DNA from 3 places in the Streptomyces sp. NPDC056835 genome. Region 3 is predicted to be linked to each of the others. Evidence: riboswitches for the same ligand, from Rfam matches in the RefSeq annotation. Region 3 holds a riboswitch; each other region holds the start of a gene.

Region 1 (7,013 bases), on a different contig from region 3:
ACTACGGCGAGCTGGGGCTGCTTGAGCCCAGCCGTACGGGCAGCAATGGCTATCGCTACTACGGACAGGACGCCCTGGTCCGGCTTCAGCGGATTCTGCTGCTGCGGGAGCTGGGCCTCGGGCTGCCCGAGATCGCGCGGGTCCTCGACGGCCAGCAGGACACGGCCGCGGCCCTGCGCGGCCATCTGAAGCTGCTTGAGCGGGAACGCGAGCGCATCGGTCGGCTGATCGCCTCGGTGCGGACCACTCTCCACAAGACGGCGACGGGAGAGGAACTCATGGCCGAGGACGTACTCGACGGCTTCGATCACACGCGGTACGAGGAGGAGGTGACCCGGCGGTGGGGCCGGGACGCCTATGCGAAGAGCGACCGCTGGTGGCGGTCGCTGAGCGAGGAGGAGCGGCAGGGCTTCAAGGACCAGCACGAGAGCATCGCCGGGGACTGGGGACGCGTGGCCGCGGCGGGGCTCGCCGCGGACAGCGACGAGGCGCAGGCCGTCGCCCGGCGTCACTGCGACTGGCTGTCCGTCACGGCCGAGCCCACCAGGTCGTATGTCATCGGCGTGACGGCGATGTATGTCGATGACGCGCGCTTCGCCGCCACCTATGACCAGTACGGTGAAGGTACGGCTGTGCTCGTGCGGGACGCCATGAAGGTGTACGCCGAGCGCCACCTGACCGACTGATCGGGTCCGTCGGCTCGCCGGTGCGCCGGAGCATCGGCCGGGCCGACGGGTCGGCTCGCCATAGCCCACTCGGCCGACGGCGATTCGCCGCCCGGGATGGCAGCGGCCAGCCTGGTGGAGCGCGGCACCGTCCGCAGCAGTCGGCGGACCGGGCAGGAGACCACTGGTGTGGAGACTGAGGAAGCTCGGAAAGGGCATCGGCGGAAGAGGCCGGCGGGCGGCCGAGGGCGCCGGTCTCTGGGCTGTTGACGGAAGGGGTTTCTGGGCGGCCGGCGACAACGCTCGCGGCGGCGGCCGGTATCCGGGCGGACGTGGCCGTACCGGACGCAGGCTGGTACGGGTGCTGCCCGTACTGGTGATCATCGCCGGGGTGATCTTCGACCTGGTGACCCCCACGCGTGTCACCGCGTCCCCCCTCTTCGCCGCCGCTCCGCTGATCGCCGCCCCGTTCTACCCGTTGGCCGGCACGCTCACCATCGCCCTGGCCTCGCTGGTCTCCGAGGTGCTGCTGCACATCCACGCGGACACCCAGTTCCAGGTGGAGTCGATCAGCGAGGTGCTGACGGTGGTCGTCGTCTCCCTGCTGGCGCTGTACATCAACGGCGTCGTACGGCGCAGCGGCGAGCGGCTGGCCTCCGCCCGCATCATCGCCGAGACCGCCCAGCGCGCGGTGCTGCCCAGACCCGCCGAGCGGATCGGGGGGCTGCGGATCGCCGCGCGGTACGAGGCGGCGCAGGAGGGCGCGTTCATCGGCGGGGACCTCTTCGCCGTACAGGACACGCCGTACGGGGTGCGGCTGGTGGTCGGGGACGTACGGGGGAAGGGTCTTGACGCGGTCGAAGCGGTGGCGGTGGTCATCGGGTCATTCCGGGAGGCCGCCGAGCAGGAGAGTTCGCTGGAGGGAGTCGCGCAGCGGCTGGAGCGCGCGCTCAGACGTGAGGGGACGCGGCGGGACGGGCTCGACATCTTCGAGGGGTTCACCACCGCCGTACTCGCCGAGATCCCGCACGACGAGGGAGTGGTGCGGCTGCTCAACCGCGGCCATCCCGAGCCGCTGCTGATGTGCGGCGACGGTGAGGTGCGGATGCTCGCCCCGAGCGACCACGCGCTGCCGCTCGGGATGAGCGAACTGGGCGCGTGGCCGGACCGCGCCGAGCAGGCCCTGTATCCGGAAGGCGCGACGCTGCTCTTCTACACGGACGGGCTCACCGAGGCGCGCGATGCCCACGGGGTCTTCTACGTCCCGCGCGACCGGCTCGACGGGCGGGTCTTCCAGGGGCCCGACGAGATACTTCAGGCGCTCATCGACGACGTACGGCGGCACACGGGCGGCGGGAGCCAGGACGACATGGCGCTGCTGGCGGTCAGCCGGCCCTCGGAGGGCGAACCGGAGCGGCGCAGGACCATGCCCCTGGTGCCGTGAGACGGCCGCGATCGCCGTCGGAGTCGTCACCCTCATCGCCCGGCGCGGGGCCGGCGGGAGCTCTCGCCACTGTAGGTAATCGAGAGGTATCCCTCCGCATAACATTTGACACACCGTCAGAAATGCCGACTTCCCTGACGGGCTGTCAACTCGCCCGATTGCGTTCCGCTACGTCCCGGTACGTCCGATGCGAAGTCGTTAATGATCACCCGGAACAGCTTGGAATATGGGCCGGGTCTCTATTAACGTTCGATAACGCAGCGCGGTCGTCCCAGCCGTCGTAAGAGATGGCGCCGTGCGCACGCGCCGAATCCCGCGAGGGAACCGGGGAACCACCAATTGGGGTGAATCGGGTGTCTTTTGCTGCCCTGTGCGGCAGGAGCGCCCGTAGGAGACCTTCCTGCTCCGAACCCGTCAGCTAACCCGGTAGGCGAGAAGGAAGGAAAGGAGCACGCCTCAGTGGCGTCCAACAAGCCTGCCCCCGAAGCCGTCTTCGAAACGCACTCCCTCGGCAGCGAGCCGGACAGGGCATGGGGGGAATGGAATCCCACCGAGGAGTCCATACGGCCCGTACGCGGCCGGCACCGCGTCGCCAAGCAGCGCGGACTGGCCCGTAGCTCCACCGTCCTCGGCGTCGGCGTCATCGCCGCCGTCGGCGCGGGCGGCATCGCCACCGCGCAGGACAAGCCCGCGGTCTCCATATCCCTGCCCGACGCGATCACGGACAATCTCCCGGACGCCAAGTCCCTGCCGGGAATGGGCTCCCTCGCCTCGGACGACTCCGACTCCGAAGTCCTCGCCGCCCCGCTCACCACCGCCGGGCTCACGGCCGCCGACACCGAGCAGGGCGCCACCGACGCGGGAGAGGCGCTGCGCGCCCGAATCCTCCAGCAGGCCGAGGCACAGCAGACCGGCGCCGAGGCGGCGCGGAAGGCCGCCGCGGAGTCCGCGGCGGCCGAGCAGGCCGCGGCCGAGGCCAAGAAGCAGCAGACCGAGGCCGAGAAGAAGATCGAAGAGGCGAAGAAGAAGGCAGAGGCGGAGGCCAGGGCCAAGGCGGAGAAGGAGCGGCTGGCCAAGCTGGCCGCCAGCTACGCGATCCCCACCTCCTCGTACACGATCACCTCGACCTTCGGTCAGGCCGGCTCCCTGTGGTCCTCCGGCCAGCACACCGGCCTGGACTTCGCCGCGCCGACGGGCACCCCGCTCAAGGCCGTGCACAGCGGCACGATCAAGTCGGCCGGCTGGTCGGGCTCGTACGGATACCGCACGGTCCTGGAGCTCGATGACGGCACGGAGATCTGGTACGCCCACCAGTCCTCCATCTCCGTCAGCGCCGGGCAGAAGGTCACCACCGGCGAGGTCATCGGCAGGGTCGGCGCGACCGGCAATGTGACCGGCGCCCATCTGCACCTCGAAGTCCACACGGCGGGCGGCACGGGCCTGGACCCGATGAGCTGGCTGCGCGGCAAGGGCCTCAACCCGTAGGGCTTCCCCGCGGGCATTCCCCTGGGTAATCCCTCTGGGTATTCCCCCCGGGGTATTCCCCCATAAGGCCCACATACGGGCGCGGAGCGGGTTGGGACGCCCCCCTCAGGGGTTGCATCTCCCTATGACCGCTCTGCGCCCACTGGGCTCCTCCGATCTGCACGTCTTCCCGCTCGCCCTCGGCGGCAATGTCTTCGGCTGGACCGCCGACGAGACGGCCTCCTTCGCCGTCCTCGACGCGTACGCCGCCGCGGGCGGGAACTTCATCGACACCGCCGACATGTACTCCTCGTGGGCCCCCGGCAACGAGGGCGGTGAGTCCGAGACCGTCATCGGCGACTGGATCGCGTCGCGTGGCAATCGCTCCGACGTGCTGGTCGCGACCAAGGTGGGCGCGCACCCGCGGTACAAGGGGCTCAGGGCGGCCACCATCAAGGCCGGGGCCGAGGAGTCGCTGCGCCGGCTCCGTACGGACTACGTCGACCTCTACTACACGCACTTCGACGACCCCGAGGTGCCGGTCGAGGAGATCATGACCGCCCTCGACCAGCTGGTGCGGGCGGGCAAGGTCCGCGCGCTCGGCGCCTCCAACATCAGCGCGGAGCGGCTGGCCGCCTCGCTCGCCTTCTCGGAGCGCGAGGGGCTGGCCCGCTATGTGGCGCTCCAGCCGCACTACAACCTGGTCTCCCGGGACACCTACGAGGGCGAGCTCCGGGACACCGTGCTCCGGCACGGGCTCTCGGCCGTGCCGTACGCCGCGCTGGCGTCGGGCTTCCTCACCGGCAAGTACCGTCCGGGGACCGAGGTCGACAGTCCCCGGGCCGGCAAGGCGGCCGAATATCTGGCGTCGGAGCGGGGCGCCGAAGTCCTGACCGCGCTGGACCGGATCGCCGGGGCGCGGGGCGCCGAGGTCGCGACCGTCGCGCTGGCCTGGCTGGCGGCGCAGCCGACCGTGGTCGCGCCGCTCGCGTCCGCGCGTACGACCGAGCAACTGCCCGCGCTGCTGGCTACGGTCGGCCTTGAGCTGACGGCGGAGGAACTGGCGGAGCTCACGGCGGCATCGGCCTGAAGCCGCGGCTCGTCGGACTGGTCGGTCATCCCTCGTCCGTCAGGTCCGTCAGGTCCGTCAGGTTCGTCATTGGCGGTACGGGTTGTAGCCGTCGTAGTCGATGGACGGCGGCGGCACCCGTACCCTGCCCGTGGCCCGCGCCGCATAGGTCAGCGCGGGCCCGGCTATCTCCCTGCGCTGCCACAGATGGTGCAGCAGCTCCTGCTCGCGCTCGATGAAGTCCGGGCCCACCGCGCCGCGGTGGGCCCGGTGGCGCAGAAACGCCAGGGACGTCGCGAACGCCTCGTACTCCCCGACCGACCTGGCCGCCCGCGGGCCGTACGTACGGCCCGCGAAGTCACGCGCCATCGTGCGCGCCCGCATGGAGGAGAGCGCGAGGGGCGCGGCCGGGGTCAGCCAGCCGGCCGCGGCGTACGCGGGCAGCTCGGACCCGACCGTGCGCAGCTCGCGCTGGCGGCTCCAGATCACCAGCCAGGTCAGCAGGGCGAAGACGGGAACCATGAACACCCCGTACACCACATAGAAGCCGTACGGGCCGAAGAGCGCCCCCGATCCGTTCCACAGCGCGTGCAGGCCCATCGCCAGGGCCAGACCGAGCAGGGGCAGGGCGAATCTGCGGATCCTCCGGCGGCGGGCCGCCATCGCCGCCAGACCGAAGCCGATGCCGGTGAGCACGGTGAAGAGCGGATGGGCGAACGGTGACATGACGACCCGTACGAAGAAGGTCGCGGCCGTGACGGAGGCCAGGCCGGAGTTGCCCAGGTTCTGGTCCTCACCGAAGGCGCTGCCCAGATAGAGGATGTTCTCGGTGAAGGCGAAGCCGGTGGCGCTGAACCCCGCGATCACGACGCCGTCGACGAGCCCGGTGAAGGCCCTCCTGCGGAAGAGGAAGATCAGCAGGACCGCCGCGGCCTTGGCGCTCTCCTCCACGACGGGGGCTATCACCGTGGCACCGAGGGATTCCGCGCCCGCCGGGTCGGCGGTGGCGGTGGCTATCCATTCGGTCGCGAACGAGTTCGCGATGATCGCGACGAGGGCGGCGGCGAAGGCGCCCCACGCCAGGGCGAAGAGCAGATTCGGCCAGGGGCCCGGCTCGACCCGGTCCAGCCAGCGGAAGGCCGTGATGAGCAGCGGTACGGGCAGGACGGCCAGCCCGAGGCCCACCAGAAAGCCCTCTGTGCCGGTCTCGTCCCGGACGAGCGCGAGGATCACCAGAGCGCAGAGGGCGAGCACCAGGATCACGGCCCCCACGCGCACCGCGCGGCGGCGCCAGAAAGCGCGGCGCGGCCGGTAGCGCCTGCGGGCGGGCTCCGGCACGGCGGCCCACAGCTCGCCGAGCTGCTGCTGACGCTCGTAGACGGGGATCGCCGGACGCGGACCGGGCGGCTGCGGGGACGGTTCTGACACCCAACGACCCTAACGAGGGGCACTGACACCTGGCGATGGCGCCCGGGCCACTACCTCGGGTTACGTACCCCGGGTTACGCGGGTCGGTTACGCGGGTCGGTTACGCGGGCCCGGTCACGGAAGGGCGCTCAGGCACCTGGCGTTCCGGTGCGCGGTGTTCCGGTGCGCGGCGTTCCGAGACGCGGTGTTCCGGTGCGTGGAACTCCGGTACGCGACGGAACAGCAGGTCATGCACGACATGGCCCTTGTCGAGCCCCTGCCCCTCGAACCGGGTCAGCGGACGGAAGGCCGGCCGTGGCGCGTAACCGCCGTCCCGCTGGGTGTTCTCGAAGCCCGGGTGGGCGGTCAGCTCCGCCAGCATCTGCTCCGCGTACGGCTCCCAGTCGGTCGCGCAGTGCAGTACGGCCCCGGGCTTCAGCCGGCCCGCGGCGAGCGTAAGGAACTCCCGCTGGATCAGCCGCCGCTTGTGATGCCGCTTCTTGGGCCAGGGGTCGGGGAAGTAGATCCGCAGCCCGGCGAGCGATTCGGCCGGCAGCATCTCCCTGAGCAGGATGATCGCGTCGCCGTTGGCCACCCGGATGTTGGTCAGACCGTTCTCCTCCGCGAGCCGGAGCAGATTTCCCTGGCCGGGGGTGTGCACATCGACGGCGAGGATGCCGGTGCCCGGGTCGTCGGCGGCCATGCGCGCCGTCGCCTCGCCCATCCCGAAACCGATCTCCAGGACGACCGGAAGCCCGTCGAACATCTCGTCCGGGTCAAGAATCCGCTGCCCGTCGATGTCCGTGCCCCATTCGGCCCACATCCGCCGCAGCGCCTCGGCCTGGCCGGTGGTGACCCGGCTCCGGCGTGGCTGGAAGCTGCGGATGCGCCGCTCGAAGTGGGACCCGGCGGGGTCGGCCGCGGGGCCCGTGCCCTCGGGAAACATCCGGCTCATGGTGCGGTT
Region 2 (7,013 bases), on a different contig from region 3:
CGAATCGTCCAGCGTGCCGTGCGAGCCGGTGACCGTGAAGACCATGCCGTCCACCGCCGGATCCACCGCGGTGAACGAGATCACCGAGGCGCCCTCGGTGAGCTTGATCCCCGCCATACCGCCCGCGGGCCGGCCCTGAGGCCGTACCTGCGAGGCCGGATAGCGCAGCAGTTGGGCGTCGGAGGTGATGAACACCAGATCCTCCTCGCCGGTCCGCAGCTCCGCGCCGCCGACGACCCGGTCGCCCTCCTTGAGACTGATGACCTCCAACTCGTCCTTGTTGGACGGGTAGTCGGGCACCACCCGCTTGACCACGCCCTGGAGCGTGCCCAGCGCGAGCCCCGGGGACGACTCGTCCAGCGTGGTCAGACAGACCAGCTCCTCGTCACCCTCCAGCGCAAGGAACTCCGAGACGGGCGCCCCGCCCGACAGACTCGGCGCCGAAGCCGTGTCCGGCAGCTGGGGCAGGTCGATCACCGCGATCCTCAGCAGCCGTCCGGTGGAGGTCACCGCGCCGATGTCGCCGCGGGCCGTCGCCGGCACGGCCGAGACGATCACATCGTGCTTGACGCGCTTGCCCTCACCGCCCTCCAGCGGCTCGCCATTGACCGTACGGGCCAGCAGACCGGTGGACGAGAGCAGCACCCGGCACGGATCGTCCGCGACCTCCAGCGGCACTGACGCGACGGACGAACTCGCGGACTCCAGCAGCACCGTGCGCCGGGGGGTGCCGAACTTCTTGGACACCGCGGCCAGTTCGGACGAGACCAGCTTGCGCAGCTCGACGTCCGACTCCAGGATTCCGGTCAGCTCGTCGATCTCGCCATTGAGCCGGTCCCGCTCGCTCTCCAGCTCGATCCGGTCGAACCGGGTGAGCCGGCGCAGCGGCGTGTCCAGGATGTACTGCGTCTGGATGTCGCTGAGCGAGAAGCGCTCGATCAGCCGCTCCTTGGCCTGCGCGGAGTTGTCGCTGGACCGGATGAGCCGGATGACCTCATCGATGTCGATGAGCGCGACGAGCAGTCCCTCGACCAGGTGAAGCCGGTCACGCCGCTTCGTACGCCGGAACTCGCTGCGCCGCCGCACCACCGTGAAGCGATGGTCGAGATAGACCTCAAGCAGCTCCTTCAGGCCCAGCGTCAGCGGCTGGCCGTCGACCAGCGCCACATTGTTGATCCCGAAGGTCTCCTCCATGGGCGTGAGCTTGTAAAGCTGCTCAAGCACCGCCTCGGGCACGAAACCGTTCTTGACCTCGATGACCAGGCGCAGTCCGTGCGCGCGGTCCGTGAGGTCCTTGACGTCCGCGATGCCGAGGAGTTTCTTGGCCGAAACCAGATCCTTGATCTTCGCGATCACCTTCTCGGGACCGACCGAGAACGGCAGTTCCGTGATGACCAGGCCCTTGCGGCGCGCGGAGACATCCTCGACCGTCGCGGTGGACCGGATCCTGAACGTGCCCCGGCCCTTCTCGTAGGCGTCCTTGATGCCGGTCAGCCCGACGATCCGGCCACCGGTGGGCAGATCGGGGCCCGGCACGAAACGCATCAGCGTCTCCAGGTCCGCGCCCGGGTGCTTGATCAGATGGCGTGCGGCCGCCACGACCTCCCCGAGGTTGTGCGGCGGCATGTTCGTCGCCATCCCGACCGCGATCCCGGAGGCGCCATTGACCAGCAGGTTCGGATACGCGGCCGGAAGTGTGACCGGTTCCCGCTCCTGCCCGTCGTAATTCGACTCGAAATCGACGGTGTCCTCGTCGATCGACTCCGTCATCAGTGACGTGGCGTCGGCCATCCGGCACTCGGTGTAACGCATGGCGGCCGGCGGGTCGTCGTTGCCGAGCGAACCGAAGTTGCCATGGCCGTCCACCAGCGGCAGCCGCATGGAGAACGGCTGTGCCATGCGGACCATCGCGTCATAGATCGACGCGTCTCCGTGCGGGTGGAGCTTGCCCATCACCTCACCCACGACGCGCGCGCACTTCACATAGCCGCGGTCGGGGCGCAGGCCCATCTCATTCATCTGGTACACGATGCGGCGGTGCACCGGCTTCATACCGTCGCGGGCGTCCGGCAGGGCCCGGGAGTAGATCACCGAGTAGGCGTACTCAAGGAAGGAGCCCTGCATTTCATCGACCACGTCGATGTCGAGGATCTTCTCCTCGAAGTCCTCCGGCGGCGGGGTCTTCGTGCTGCGGCGGGCCATCGCTGCTGCGGCTCCTTCACAGGTTCTGAACGGCAACTTCTCTGACTGACGCGGACCATTGTGGACTGCGCCACTGACAACCCCGACCTCGACCCGTCGTTGAGCACGCGTCGGGGGTGCCCGGCACCGGGAACTTCGCCAGGTGCGAGCACGCTTGCATACAGTGGCAGGACTTCTCCATATCGCGATCGAAGGGACGTACATGCCCATGGGTCACACGGCCACAGCGCAGGCCGGTTCCGGCGGCCTGACAGCGACCGAGCACCGCCTGGCCAACGGCCTGCGCGTGGTGCTCTCCGAGGACCACCTGACCCCGGTCGCCGCGGTGTGCCTCTGGTACGACGTCGGCTCACGCCACGAGGTCAAGGGCCGTACGGGACTCGCCCACCTCTTCGAGCACCTGATGTTCCAGGGCTCGGCGCAGGTGAAGGGGAACGGCCACTTCGAGCTGGTGCAGGGGGCCGGCGGCTCCCTGAACGGCACCACCAGCTTCGAGCGCACCAACTATTTCGAGACGATGCCCACCCACCAGCTGGAGCTGGCGCTCTGGCTGGAAGCCGACCGGATGGGCTCACTGCTCGCCGCGCTCGACGACGAGTCCATGGAGAACCAGCGGGACGTCGTCAAGAACGAGCGCCGCCAGCGGTACGACAATGTGCCCTACGGTACGGCCTTCGAGCGGCTGACCGCGCTCGCGTACCCCGAGGGCCATCCGTACCACCACACCCCGATCGGCTCGATGGCCGACCTGGACGCGGCGACCCTGGAGGACGCCCGCGCGTTCTTCCGTACGAACTACGCGCCGAACAACGCGGTGCTCTCGGTCGTCGGCGACATCGACCCCGAGCAGACGCTCGCCTGGATCGAGAAGTACTTCGGCTCGATCCCGTCCCACGACGGCAAGCAGCCGCCGCGCGACGGCTCGCTCCCCGGCATCATCGGTGAGCAGCTGCGCGAGGAGATCCACGAGGAGGTCCCGGCGCGCGCGCTGATGGCCGCCTACCGGCTGCCGCACGACGGCACCCGCGAGTGTGACGCCGCGGATCTGGCGCTGACCGTCCTCGGCGGCGGCGAGTCCTCCCGGCTCCACAACCGGCTGGTGCGCCGCGACCGGACCGCGGTCGCCGCGGGCTTCGGGCTGCTGCGCCTGGCGGGCGCGCCCTCCCTCGGCTGGCTGGACGTGAAGACGTCCGGCGGAGTCGAGGTCCCGGAGATCGAGAGCGCGGTCGACGAGGAGCTGGCACGCTTCGCCGCCGAGGGCCCGACCGCGGAGGAGATGGAGCGGGCCCAGGCGCAGCTGGAGCGCGAGTGGCTGGACCGGCTCGGTACGGTCGCCGGCCGCGCCGACGAGCTGTGCAGGTTCGCCGTGCTCTTCGGTGACCCGCAGCTGGCGCTGACCGCCGTGACCCGCGTCCTGGACGTCACCGCCGAAGAGGTACGAGCCGTCGCCGCGGCGCGGCTGCGCCCCGACAACCGCGCGGTGCTGGTCTACGAGCCGGTCACCGCCGACGGCGACGACGCCTCCGCCGATGAAGACGAGACCGACGAGCACGAGGGGGCGGACCAGTGAGCGACGCTGCCGTGACCATGGACTTCCACCCGCGTCCGACGGCCGGCGAGGCCAGGCCCTGGGCCTTCCCCGCCCCCGAGCGCGGCGCTCTCGACAACGGCCTGACGGTGCTGCGCTGCGACCGTCCCGGACAGCAGGTGGTGGCGGTCGAGATCAATCTCGACGCCCCGCTGGACGCCGAGCCCGAAGGGCTCGACGGCATCGCCACGATCATGGCGCGGGCGTTCTCCGAGGGCACCGACAAGCACAGCGCCGAGGAGTTCGCCGCGGAGCTGGAGCGCTGCGGCGCCACGCTCGACGCGCACGCCGACCACCCGGGCGTCCGGCTCTCCCTGGAGGTCCCCGTCTCCCGGCTGCCCAAGGCGCTGGGCCTGCTCGCCGAGGCGCTGCGGGCGCCCGCCTTCGCGGACAGCGAGGTCGAGCGGCTGGTACGCAACCGCCTCGACGAGATCCCGCACGAGACCGCCAACCCGGGCCGCCGCGCCGCCAAGCAGCTCTCCAAGGAGCTGTTCCCGGCATCCTCGCGCATGTCACGGCCGCGCCAGGGCACCGAGGAGACGGTGGAGCGCATCGACTCCGCGGGCGTGCGCGCCTTCTACGAGGCGTACGTACGCCCCGCCACCGCCACCGCCGTGATCGTCGGTGATCTCACCGGTGTCGATCTGGACGAGGTCCTTGCCGACACCCTCGGCACCTGGACGGGCGACACCGTCGCACCCCGTCCCGTACCGCCCGTGACCGCCGACGACACGGGCCGCGTGGTGATCGTGGACCGGCCCGGCGCCGTGCAGACCCAGCTGCTGATCGGCCGCATCGGCGCCGACCGGCACGACCGGGTCTGGCCCGCCCAGGTCCTCGGCACGTACTGCCTGGGCGGCACCCTCACCTCCCGGCTCGACCGCGTGCTGCGCGAGGAGAAGGGCTACACCTACGGTGTCCGGGCCTTCGGCCAGGTGCTGCGCTCCTCGGCACCCGACGCCCCGGGCGGTGCGACCGGCGCGGCGATGCTCGCCATCAGCGGCTCCGTGGACACCGCGTCCACCGGCCCGGCGCTCGACGACCTCTGGACGGTGCTGCGCACCCTCGCGGCCGAGGGACTGACCGACGCCGAGCGCGATGTGGCCGTTCAGAACCTGGTGGGGGTGGCCCCGCTGAAGTACGAGACGGCGGCCTCCGTCGCGGGCACGCTGGCCGACCAGGTCGAGCAGTTCCTCCCGGACGACTTCCAGGCGCAGCTGTACGCGCGGCTGGCCGAGACCGGCACCGTCGAGGCGACGGCCGCGGCCGTCAACGCCTTCCCGGTGGACCGGCTCGTCACCGTGCTCGTCGGTGACGCCGCCCAGATCAAGGAGCCGGTCACGGCTCTCGGGATCGGTGAAGTGACGGTCGTCACCGGCTGATCCGGCCTCTCCATGGAACCCCGGCGGCTTCGGCCGCCGGGGTTTCCCTTTATGTCCCTCTTTGTTGGGGAGAGTGGCTGTATGCCCTGTGGTGTGCGCTACAAAGGGGCCTGTCTGTTTGGTGATTGAAAGACGACCCGCTTAACGTCGGTCCGGCTGTCCGCCAGTTACGCCGCGTCCGCGGCACCGGACAGTCATCGCCGAGTCCCCGCCAGGCGCGAGCCCGGGGAGCCGGGGACCCATGAAGTCCCTGGGGTGAATCGGACGGCCTTCGCGGCTCGATCGCGTGGAGGGGTCCGTAGGAGACCTTCCTGCTCCGAACCCGTCAGCTAACCCGGTAGGCGAGAAGGAAGGAAAGGACCAGCCACTCCATGGCGTTCACCCGTGCCACCGGGAAGCATCGTGCCCGCGGCCGCAGGATCCGCGGGAGCGCGAAGGTCGCGGGCGCCGCGACGCTCACCGCCACCGGCGTCATCAGCACCCTCGCCGCTTCCCCGGCGCTCGCCGCCGACACCGACGTGGCCGCCGCCCGGCAGACCGGGCTGATCCAGGCCCTGGTTATCAACGACTCCCTCGCCGGCACCATCGACGCCCAGGCCGACGCGCAGCGTCTGGCCGCCGCCGAGGCCAGGGCGAGGGCCGCGGCGAAGGCGGAGGCGGCGCGCAAGGCGGAGGCCCGCGCCCAGGAGATCCGCGCCGAGAAGGAGCGCGCGGCGCGGGCCGCGGAGCGCGAGCGCCTCAACGCCTTCCAGCTCCCCATCGCCGGCTCGTACGTCACGACCGGGTACCGGGCGGGCGGCTCGCTCTGGTCCTCGGGCAGCCACTCGGGTGTCGACTTCCGCGCCGCCTCCGGCACATCCGTCGTGGCCGTGGGGGCGGGCACCGTGGTCGAGGCGGGCTGGGGCGGCTCGTACGGCAACAACATCGTGCTGCGGATGAGCGACGGCACGTACACCCAGTACGGCCACCTCTCCTCGATCGGCGTCGCCGTCGGCCAGAGCGTCACCCCGGGACAGCGGATCGGCTTCTCGGGCGCGACCGGCAACGCCACCGGGCCGCACCTCCACTTCGAGGCCAGGACGGGCCCCGACTACGGCTCGGACATCGACCCCGTCGCGTATCTGCGCGCGCACGGCGTGAACGTCTGACCACTCCGCCCACCCGAAGGCCCCGGCGCACCGCCGGGGCCTTCGGCGTTCCGCCCGCCCCCGCCCCCGGCCACGCTCCGCTGGCCAAAAGATATCCATGGATTACGGGCACCCATCGGAAATTCTCGATGACTGCAATAGAGTCACGGAACAGGCGTCAATCGGCAGCGTTTCGCGCGGATTAAGGCGGAGGTTCGGACATGCGCATTCCCGCGCACTCGGTATGCACGGCGATTCGCGACGACATCATCTCCGGCGTATTCGAACGTGGCAGCCGGCTCACGGAGGAGCAGCTGGCACGGCGCTACGGCGTCTCCCGCGTCCCGGTGCGCGAGGCCCTGCGCACGCTGGAGTCGGAGGGCTTCGTGACCACCCGCCGCCATGTCGGCGCCTGTGTGGCCGAGCCCACGGAGCAGGAGGCGGCGGACCTGCTTGAGGTGCGGCTGCTGCTGGAGCCGCTGGGCGCCGCGCGCGCCGCCCAGCGCCGTACGGAAGCCCATCTCAAGGTCCTGCGTGGCCTGGTCAGACTGGGTCAGGAGCGGGCCCGCAGAGGCCAGGGCGAGGATCTGCGCTCGCTCGGCGCGTGGTTCCACGAGACGCTCGCCCAGGCGTCGGGAAGCCTGGCGCTCACCGCCCCGCTCACCCAGCTCCGGCACAAGATCGCCTGGATGTACGTGGTCGACCAGCCCACCG
Region 3 (7,013 bases):
CGCGCCATCATCGACACCTACACGGCGACGGAGGACTTCTCCCACGCGGAGGTCGGCCGCCGGATCGATGGTGACGAGGCACGCCGCCGCCATCTTCTCCAGTCCCTCCTCCAAGCCGGGGGGATGACGGAGGCCGACTACCGCGCGCGGTTCGGCTCCGGCCCCGCCGAGGACTTCCCCGGCGAGCTGGCCCGGTTCGCGGCCCTCGGCTGGCTCGACGAGAGCGCGCCTCCCGGCCTGCTGCGCCTCTCCCCCGAGGGGCTCGCGTACTCGGACGCGCTGGGTCCCGCGCTCTTCTCCCCCGCCGTACGGGCCTCGATGGCCGCGTACGAAAGGAAGTGAGACCCGTGGACCTGACGATCCTCTACCGCGGCCCGCTCGCCTCCTGCGACTACGACTGCCCCTACTGCCCGTTCGCCAAGCGCCGCGACAGCCGGGAGCAACTGCGCGCCGACCGGGCCGCCCTGGAGCGCTTCACCGCCTGGGCTTCGGAGCAGCGGGAGGACAGGCTGTCGGTGCTGTTCACTCCCTGGGGCGAAGGGCTGGTGCGTTCCTGGTACCGGCGTGCCCTCACCGAGCTGTCGTCGCTGCCGCACATCGGCCGGGTGGCGATCCAGACGAATCTCAGCTGCCGCACCGACTGGCTGGCGGACGCCGATCCCGCGAAGCTCGCCCTGTGGTGTACGTACCACCCCGGCCAGACGCCGTACGACCGCTTCCTCGCGAAGACCCATGAGCTGGCGGAGCGGTCGATCCGGTTCAGTGTGGGGGTCGTGGGCCTGCCGGACCATCTGGAGCACGCCCGCCGGCTGCGCGCGGACCTGCCCGAGCAGGTGTATCTCTGGATCAACGCGGCCGAGGGCCGCAGCTATACGGATGAGGAGGCCGGTCGCTGGACGGCTCTCGATCCGCTCTTCCCCTACAGCCGCAGCCCGCACCGCTCGGCCGGTCTGCCCTGCCGGACGGGCGAGTCGGTGATCTCGGTGGACGGTGAGGGTACGGTGCGGCGCTGCCACTTCGTCCGCGCCGAGCTGGGCAATCTCTACGACGGGTCCTACCGGCGGGCGCTCGCTCCGCGGGCGTGCCCGCTGGCGGTGTGCGACTGCCATATCGGCTATGTGCATCTGGAGACACTGCCGTTGTACGACGTCTTCGCCGGAGGGGTACTGGAACGGGTCCCGGCGGGGATACGACCGGCCGGATCCGCCTCCGCGGTCAGTGCTTGAGAGGCAAGAGGTCCGGGCGCTTCGCTTCGACATGATCGCCGGAGGACTCACCGCGCAGCCGCCGCCCGATCCACGGCACCAGATATTCGCGTGCCCAGTGGATGTCGTCGCGCCGTACCTCCAGCGTCCCGCGCGGCGGCTGCGGCGGCCACGGCTGGTCCGGGTCGGCGGGCACATCGAGGCCGAGCACCTGCGCGGCGCGCAGCGCGACGCGGGTGTGCCCCTCGGGTGACAGATGCAGCCGGTCGCCGTCCCAGGCCCGCCTGTCCTGTACGGACTTGAGCGACCAGAGGTCGAGCACCGGGCAGTCGTAGCGGTCCGCGATGGCCCGCACATGGGCGGTGTAGGTGGCGATCCTGCCGCGCAGATGGCGCAGCACCGGGACGCCCCGGGTGTCGAAGCCGGTGGTCACCATGACCGTGCCGACGGCGCCGGAGAGATCGGCGACGGCCCGCTCGAAACGCTCGGCGACATCGTCGGGGTCGGTGCCTGGCCGGATGATGTCATTGCCGCCGGCGCAGAACGTCACCAGATCCGGGGCGAGTTCCTTGGCGCGCGGTATCTGTTCGTCGACGATCTGGTCGAGGAGCCGGCCGCGTACGGCGAGATTGGCGTACCGGAAATCACCGTGGACGGTGTCCGCCGTCGCACCCGAGACCGGCAGTTGGTCGGCGAGCAGGACCGCGAGCCGGTCCGCCCAGCCGACATACATCCCGTCGGGGCCCGGGTCGCCCACCCCCTCCGTGAAGCTGTCGCCGATCGCCGCGTACGACCCGAGTACGCCATTTCTTCTTGATCTCGAATCGTCTGCCACAGCACCACATCATTCCCGGCAGATGTGACCTACGCGACCGTAAGGAGGGGTTGACGCCGGGTGAGATATGCCATCGGTCAAGTTTCGGCCAAGCGGGAATAGTCGAAAAAGCCGCTGCCCGGCACGGAAAGTGCCGGGCAGCGCAATGAGCTGACGTGATCTGACGAATCAGACGTTGACACCGTTCTGCCGGAGGTAGGCCACCGGGTCGACGTCCGAGCCGTACTCGGGGCCGGTCCGGATCTCGAAGTGCAGGTGCGGTCCGGTGGAATTGCCGGTGGAACCGGAGAGTCCGATCTGCTGGCCCGCGCTGACGCTCTCGCCCGCGGAGACCTCCAGGGACGACAGGTGACCGTACTGCGAGTACATGCCGTCGCTGTGCTGGATGACGACCTGGTTGCCGTACGCACCGCCCCAGCCGGCCGTCACGACCGTGCCGTCGCTGACCGCCTTGACGGGGGTGCCCGAGGACGCCGAGAAGTCGACACCGGTGTGGTAGCCGCTGGACCAGCTGGAGCCGGAGGCGCGGTACGGCGTGGAGGTCGGTCCGTCGACCGGCGCGGTGAAGCCGGAACCGGTGCTCTGCTCCGCGGTGCCGTCGGCGGGGGCCTGCTCGGTGGTCGGGGCGGCGGACTCGTCCGTCGAACCGCTGGACGAGGAGTCGCTGGACGAAGAATCGGCGGACGAAGCGTCGGCGGACGAGGAATCGGCGGACTCGGCCGGGGAGGTGGTGTCGGCCGAGGACGTGGAGTCCGCCGAGGAATCGGCCGACGAGGAGGGCTCCGCCGGAGCCTCGGACGGCGCGCTCGCCGCTGCCCGCGCGCCGAGGGTCAGCTTCAGGCCGGGGTGGATCAGCGACGGGTTGTCGCCGACGGCCTCCCGGTTGTCCTGATACAGCCGGTGCCAGCCGCCCCGGACATGATGCTCAACGGCGATCTTGGAGAGATAGTCGCCGGCGACCACGGTGTAGGTCCTCGCGACCTTGGTGGCCACGTGGGTCACGGTCTGCTTCGTCACGGCGCGCTGCTGGGCGCCGGACAGATTCTGGGCCGTCTGCGCCGAGGTGGAGGCGGCCTGCGGAGCGGCGGCGGGGGCGGCCTTCTCCGCGGCGTGCGCGCCGGTGGCGCCGATGAGCGGAAGCGCGATGGCCGCGCCACCCGTACCCGCGGCGATGAATCCGCGCGAAATCGAATTGGTCTTGGGACGGCGGTGCTTACCCTTCGTGGGCATGGCGAATTCCTCTCCGGCGCCTGCGAGGTGAGCTGTCGGGTTCGGGCTGGAGCTGCCCGGCCGCGCATGGTGCGCGACTTCACCCCGAGCCGTCCGAACTTCCGGATCGGCGTACTACCTGGGTCCCCCGCTCCTGCCACGCGTTGATGGGTGGATGCGAATTCCAAGCGGCGGCAGGATTCGGCGATCCGCTCGGATTGAGGCTGAACGTAAGCGAGTCGGTCGGCCGGAACAAGATGCTGTTTTCCGGCGGTGACGCCCGTTCCGGATATCGCTCGGGTTATTCGGTCACCCTGCGTGGATTCCGGTCTTCAATTACCTTGCGGAGCAGCAATTCCCCCTCCCGATACCGCCACGCAACGTCACGGATATGATCCTGCTCACGGGCCGGAGCTCATCTCCCCCGCGACCGGGGCAGGTTATGCGGAATCACTCATTCCGGACAGATGGGCATGTGGGCGATATTCATCCGCGCGGCGTGTCCGAATAATGCGCTTCTGACCCTTCCGGAGCCGGGCCGATTGCCGCAGGTTGCCTGGGGAACAAATGTCGTAGGGTCGGAAGCCGACATCGTCGGCGAGCCGCGCCGACGGCAGACACGGAGGAGCACGCCGTGACGCAGCAGCTGCCGCAGGTCCCGTCGACAGAGCCCGAGTTGTCCGGCGTGCGCAACTTCCGCGATGTGGGCGGACTGCCGACCACGGACGGCCGGCGGGTGGCCTACGGCAGGCTCTTCCGCAGCGGACATCTCGCCAACGCCACCCCGGCCGATGCCGCCTTCCTCTCCTCCCTCGGCCTGCACACGATCTTCGACTTCCGCAACGCCGCCGATCTGAAGCTCGACGGCGCGGACGTGGAACTGCCCGGCGTACGCAATGTGAACCTGCCGCTCACTGATCCGGCGGACGGCGCCGAGTTCTGGCTGATGGTGCGGGACGGCGATCTCGACCAGCTGCGCTCGATCCTCTCGGACGGCAGAGCCGCGACCCGGATGATCGACTCGTACCGGACGATCATCACGGGACGCACCGCCGAGCACAGCCGCGTCCTGCACTCCCTCGCCGAGGACAGCGTCCCCGCGCTCATGCACTGCGCGGCGGGCAAGGACCGGGCGGGGCTCTCCATCGCGGTGTCCCTGCTCGCGGTCGGGGTGGAGCCCGAGGCGATCGAGGCCGACTATCTCAAGTCGAACCACCCGCACCGCCGCTACCCGATCCACCGCACCGACAACTCCCCCACCGGGATGTCCCCGGAGGTGATGGAACTGCTCAGCCCGCTCTTCGACGCTCGCGCCGAATATCTCGCGGCGGCCTTCGAGACCATCGAGAAGACCTGGGGCACCACCGACCGCTATCTGACCGAGGGGCTTGGGCTCGCCCCCGAGACCCGCGAGCGGCTTCGCACCCGCCTCCTCGACCAGAGCTGAGCAGCGGCGGGAACGGAGGGGGGACGGCGAGAGCGCCGGTAACGGCTTCGAAGGGGCGCCCCTACCCCCGCGCGCCCATCTCGAAGAGCAGATAGAGGAAGGCCGCGAAGAGATGGCCGGCGACCAGATAGGCGAAGAGCCGGATGACCAGCCCGCGGGGGAACTTCCCCTCTTCCTTCATGACATGACCGGACGCGGCGGATTCGGGCCGGCCTTCCGGTCCGTCGGCCGGGCCGGGCACGGAGTTCTCTGACTCGGACATGGTGGCAGACCTCTCTCAGCGGGTCAGCGACGATGGGCCCCGGCGCCGAGGCACAGCTCGGCGGCGGGGCTCTGCAGCAGGGTATGGACGAAGAGCAGCTCGGTCCCCTCGGGTCCGACCGCCGCGATCCGGTGCGGGGTGAGCGAGTCGAAGTGCGCGCTGTCCCCGGGGTCGAGTACGTGTACGGCGTTCCCGAGGGTCACCTGGAGCCGCCCTTCGAGGACATAGAGCCATTCCTCACCGGGGTGTACGCGGACGAGGTCGCCCTGAGCCCCGTAGGGGACCTGGAGCCGCAGCGGCTGCATGGCCCGCCCCGGGCCGCCCGCCTGGTGGTAGGTCCAGCCGTCGGCCTCGACCGGTTCCATCCGGCCGGCCCGGACGATGGGATCGCGCTCCGGCGGCATCTCCCCCAGCAGTTCGGAGACCGTCGTACCGTAGATACGGGCGAGGCTCAGCAGCATCGGAAGCGACGGCTGTCTGTGGCCGGTCTCCAGCCGGGAGAGATGGGCGGGGGAGAGCCCGGCCCGCCCGGCGGCGGCCTCCAGGGTGAGCCGTCGGCCGCGGCGCAGCTCGCGCAGGCGGGGTGCGACATCGGGCAGCTGGTCGGGCAGCTCGTCGGCGGCCCCTCCAGCGGGAGGTGTGCTCATATCTCCATTGCGCCAGGAACTTTCCTCTGGGGCAAATTTCTTACCCCAGAGGCAAAGAATCCCGATCCCCAGTACACCTAGCGGTTCGCCACGGCCTGCTTCACCAGAGTCCTGCCGAAGTCCCACATCAGTCCGCCACCGCCATGGGCGTCGTCCATGACCGCCGTGAAGGCGTCCACGAAGCGCTCGACCTCCCGCTCGCCGATGGTCAGCGGCGGGATCAGCTTGATCACCTCCAGATGGTCGCCGGAGACCTGGGTGAGGATCCGGTGCTTCTGGAGCAGCGGTACGACCACCATCTGCGCGAAGAGTCCCTTGCGGGCCGCCTGGAGCATGGTCCAGCGACCGCGCAGCTTGATCGAGTTCGGCCGGCCGAACTCGATGCCGATCATCAGGCCACGGCCGCGTACCTCGTACAGCAGCTCATAACGGTCGACGAGCGCGGCCAGTCGTGACCTGAGGAGATCCCCGGTGATCCGCGCGTTGGCGACGACGTTCTCGTCCTCCATCACGGACAGTACGGCCAGGCCCGCGGCCATGGCCTGGGCGTTGGATCCGAAGCTCGCCGAGTGGACGAGCACCCGGTCCATCGAGGAGTAGACCTTCTTGAAGATCCAGTCCTTGCCGAGGGTCGCGCCGACGGGCACGTAGCCGCCGGAGAGCGCCTTGGCCACACAGACGAGATCCGGCTCCACTCCCTCCTCGTGCTGGTACGCGTAGAAGTCCCCGGTCCTGCCGAGGCCGGTCTGTACCTCGTCGACGATGAGCAGCGCCTTGTGCCGGTGCAGCAGTTCCTGGGCGGCGCGCAGAAAACCGGGCGGGGTCTCGTGGACGCCCTTGCCCTGGATCGGCTCGACCACGAAGGCGGCCACATCGCCGCGCTTGAGCTCCCTCTCCAGCGCGTCGAGATCGCCGAGCGCGAGGGCGGTGTCGGGCAGCAGCGGTGCGAAGCCGTCCCGGAAGCCCTCCTCTCCGTTGACGGAAAGCGAGCCCGTGGTGAGCCCGTGGAAGGCGTGCGAGCAGTAGAGGATCCGGGGCTTCCCGGTCGCGTACCGCGCGAACTTCAGCGCCGTCTCCACCGCTTCCGTACCGCTGTTGCCGAAGAACACCCGGTCCAGATGCGGGGAGTGGGCGAGCAGTTTCTCGGCGAGCAGTCCGGGCAGCGGCTGGCAGTCGAAGCGGGTGAGATCGGCGAGCGAGGCGTCGAGGACGTCGTGGAGCGCCTTGCGTACGACGGGATGGTGCCGGCCGAGGCCCATGACGCCGAAGCCGGCGAGCATGTCGAGATAGTCGTTGCCGTCCTCGTCCCAGAAGTAGGCTCCCTCGGCCCGCTCGTAGAACCGGTCGAAGCCGATGGTGTGCAGCATGCGGGGAAGCTGGTGGTTGAGGTGCTTGGTGTACAGCTCGT

The links. A riboswitch is a leader RNA that binds a small molecule or an ion and turns the genes downstream of it on or off. The one in region 3 is predicted to bind cyclic di-AMP.
Region 1: it holds a riboswitch for cyclic di-AMP, as region 3 does, so the genes downstream of both, ACFRMN_RS26770 (M23 family metallopeptidase) here and ACFRMN_RS14780 (peptidoglycan DD-metalloendopeptidase family protein) in region 3, are expected to answer to the same signal.
Region 2: it holds a riboswitch for cyclic di-AMP, as region 3 does, so the genes downstream of both, ACFRMN_RS34160 (M23 family metallopeptidase) here and ACFRMN_RS14780 (peptidoglycan DD-metalloendopeptidase family protein) in region 3, are expected to answer to the same signal.

What each region holds. Positions count from the first base shown of each region.
Region 1 is NZ_JBHUBB010000026.1:21,823-28,835, reverse strand. Features, by position in the region: gene ACFRMN_RS26780 (MerR family transcriptional regulator) at 1-686, shown strand, start outside; gene ACFRMN_RS26775 (PP2C family protein-serine/threonine phosphatase) at 883-2,109, shown strand; cyclic di-AMP (ydaO/yuaA leader) riboswitch at 2,404-2,557, shown strand; gene ACFRMN_RS26770 (M23 family metallopeptidase) at 2,569-3,594, shown strand; gene ACFRMN_RS26765 (aldo/keto reductase) at 3,719-4,663, shown strand; gene ACFRMN_RS26760 (PrsW family intramembrane metalloprotease) at 4,730-6,070, opposite strand; gene trmB (tRNA (guanosine(46)-N7)-methyltransferase TrmB) at 6,171-7,013, opposite strand, start outside.
Region 2 is NZ_JBHUBB010000043.1:358-7,370, reverse strand. Features, by position in the region: gene ACFRMN_RS34175 (DNA topoisomerase (ATP-hydrolyzing) subunit A) at 1-2,202, opposite strand, end outside; gene ACFRMN_RS34170 (M16 family metallopeptidase) at 2,405-3,772, shown strand; gene ACFRMN_RS34165 (M16 family metallopeptidase) at 3,790-5,172, shown strand; cyclic di-AMP (ydaO/yuaA leader) riboswitch at 5,361-5,530, shown strand; gene ACFRMN_RS34160 (M23 family metallopeptidase) at 5,544-6,320, shown strand; gene ACFRMN_RS34155 (GntR family transcriptional regulator) at 6,521-7,013, shown strand, end outside.
Region 3 is NZ_JBHUBB010000011.1:66,138-73,150, forward strand. Features, by position in the region: gene ACFRMN_RS14765 (STM4012 family radical SAM protein) at 1-342, shown strand, start outside; gene ACFRMN_RS14770 (STM4011 family radical SAM protein) at 348-1,226, shown strand; gene ACFRMN_RS14775 (SGNH/GDSL hydrolase family protein) at 1,216-2,040, opposite strand; gene ACFRMN_RS14780 (peptidoglycan DD-metalloendopeptidase family protein) at 2,209-3,270, opposite strand; cyclic di-AMP (ydaO/yuaA leader) riboswitch at 3,275-3,466, opposite strand; gene ACFRMN_RS14785 (tyrosine-protein phosphatase) at 3,884-4,696, shown strand; gene ACFRMN_RS14790 (DUF6126 family protein) at 4,758-4,958, opposite strand; gene ACFRMN_RS14795 (helix-turn-helix domain-containing protein) at 4,982-5,605, opposite strand; gene ACFRMN_RS14800 (aspartate aminotransferase family protein) at 5,683-7,013, opposite strand, start outside.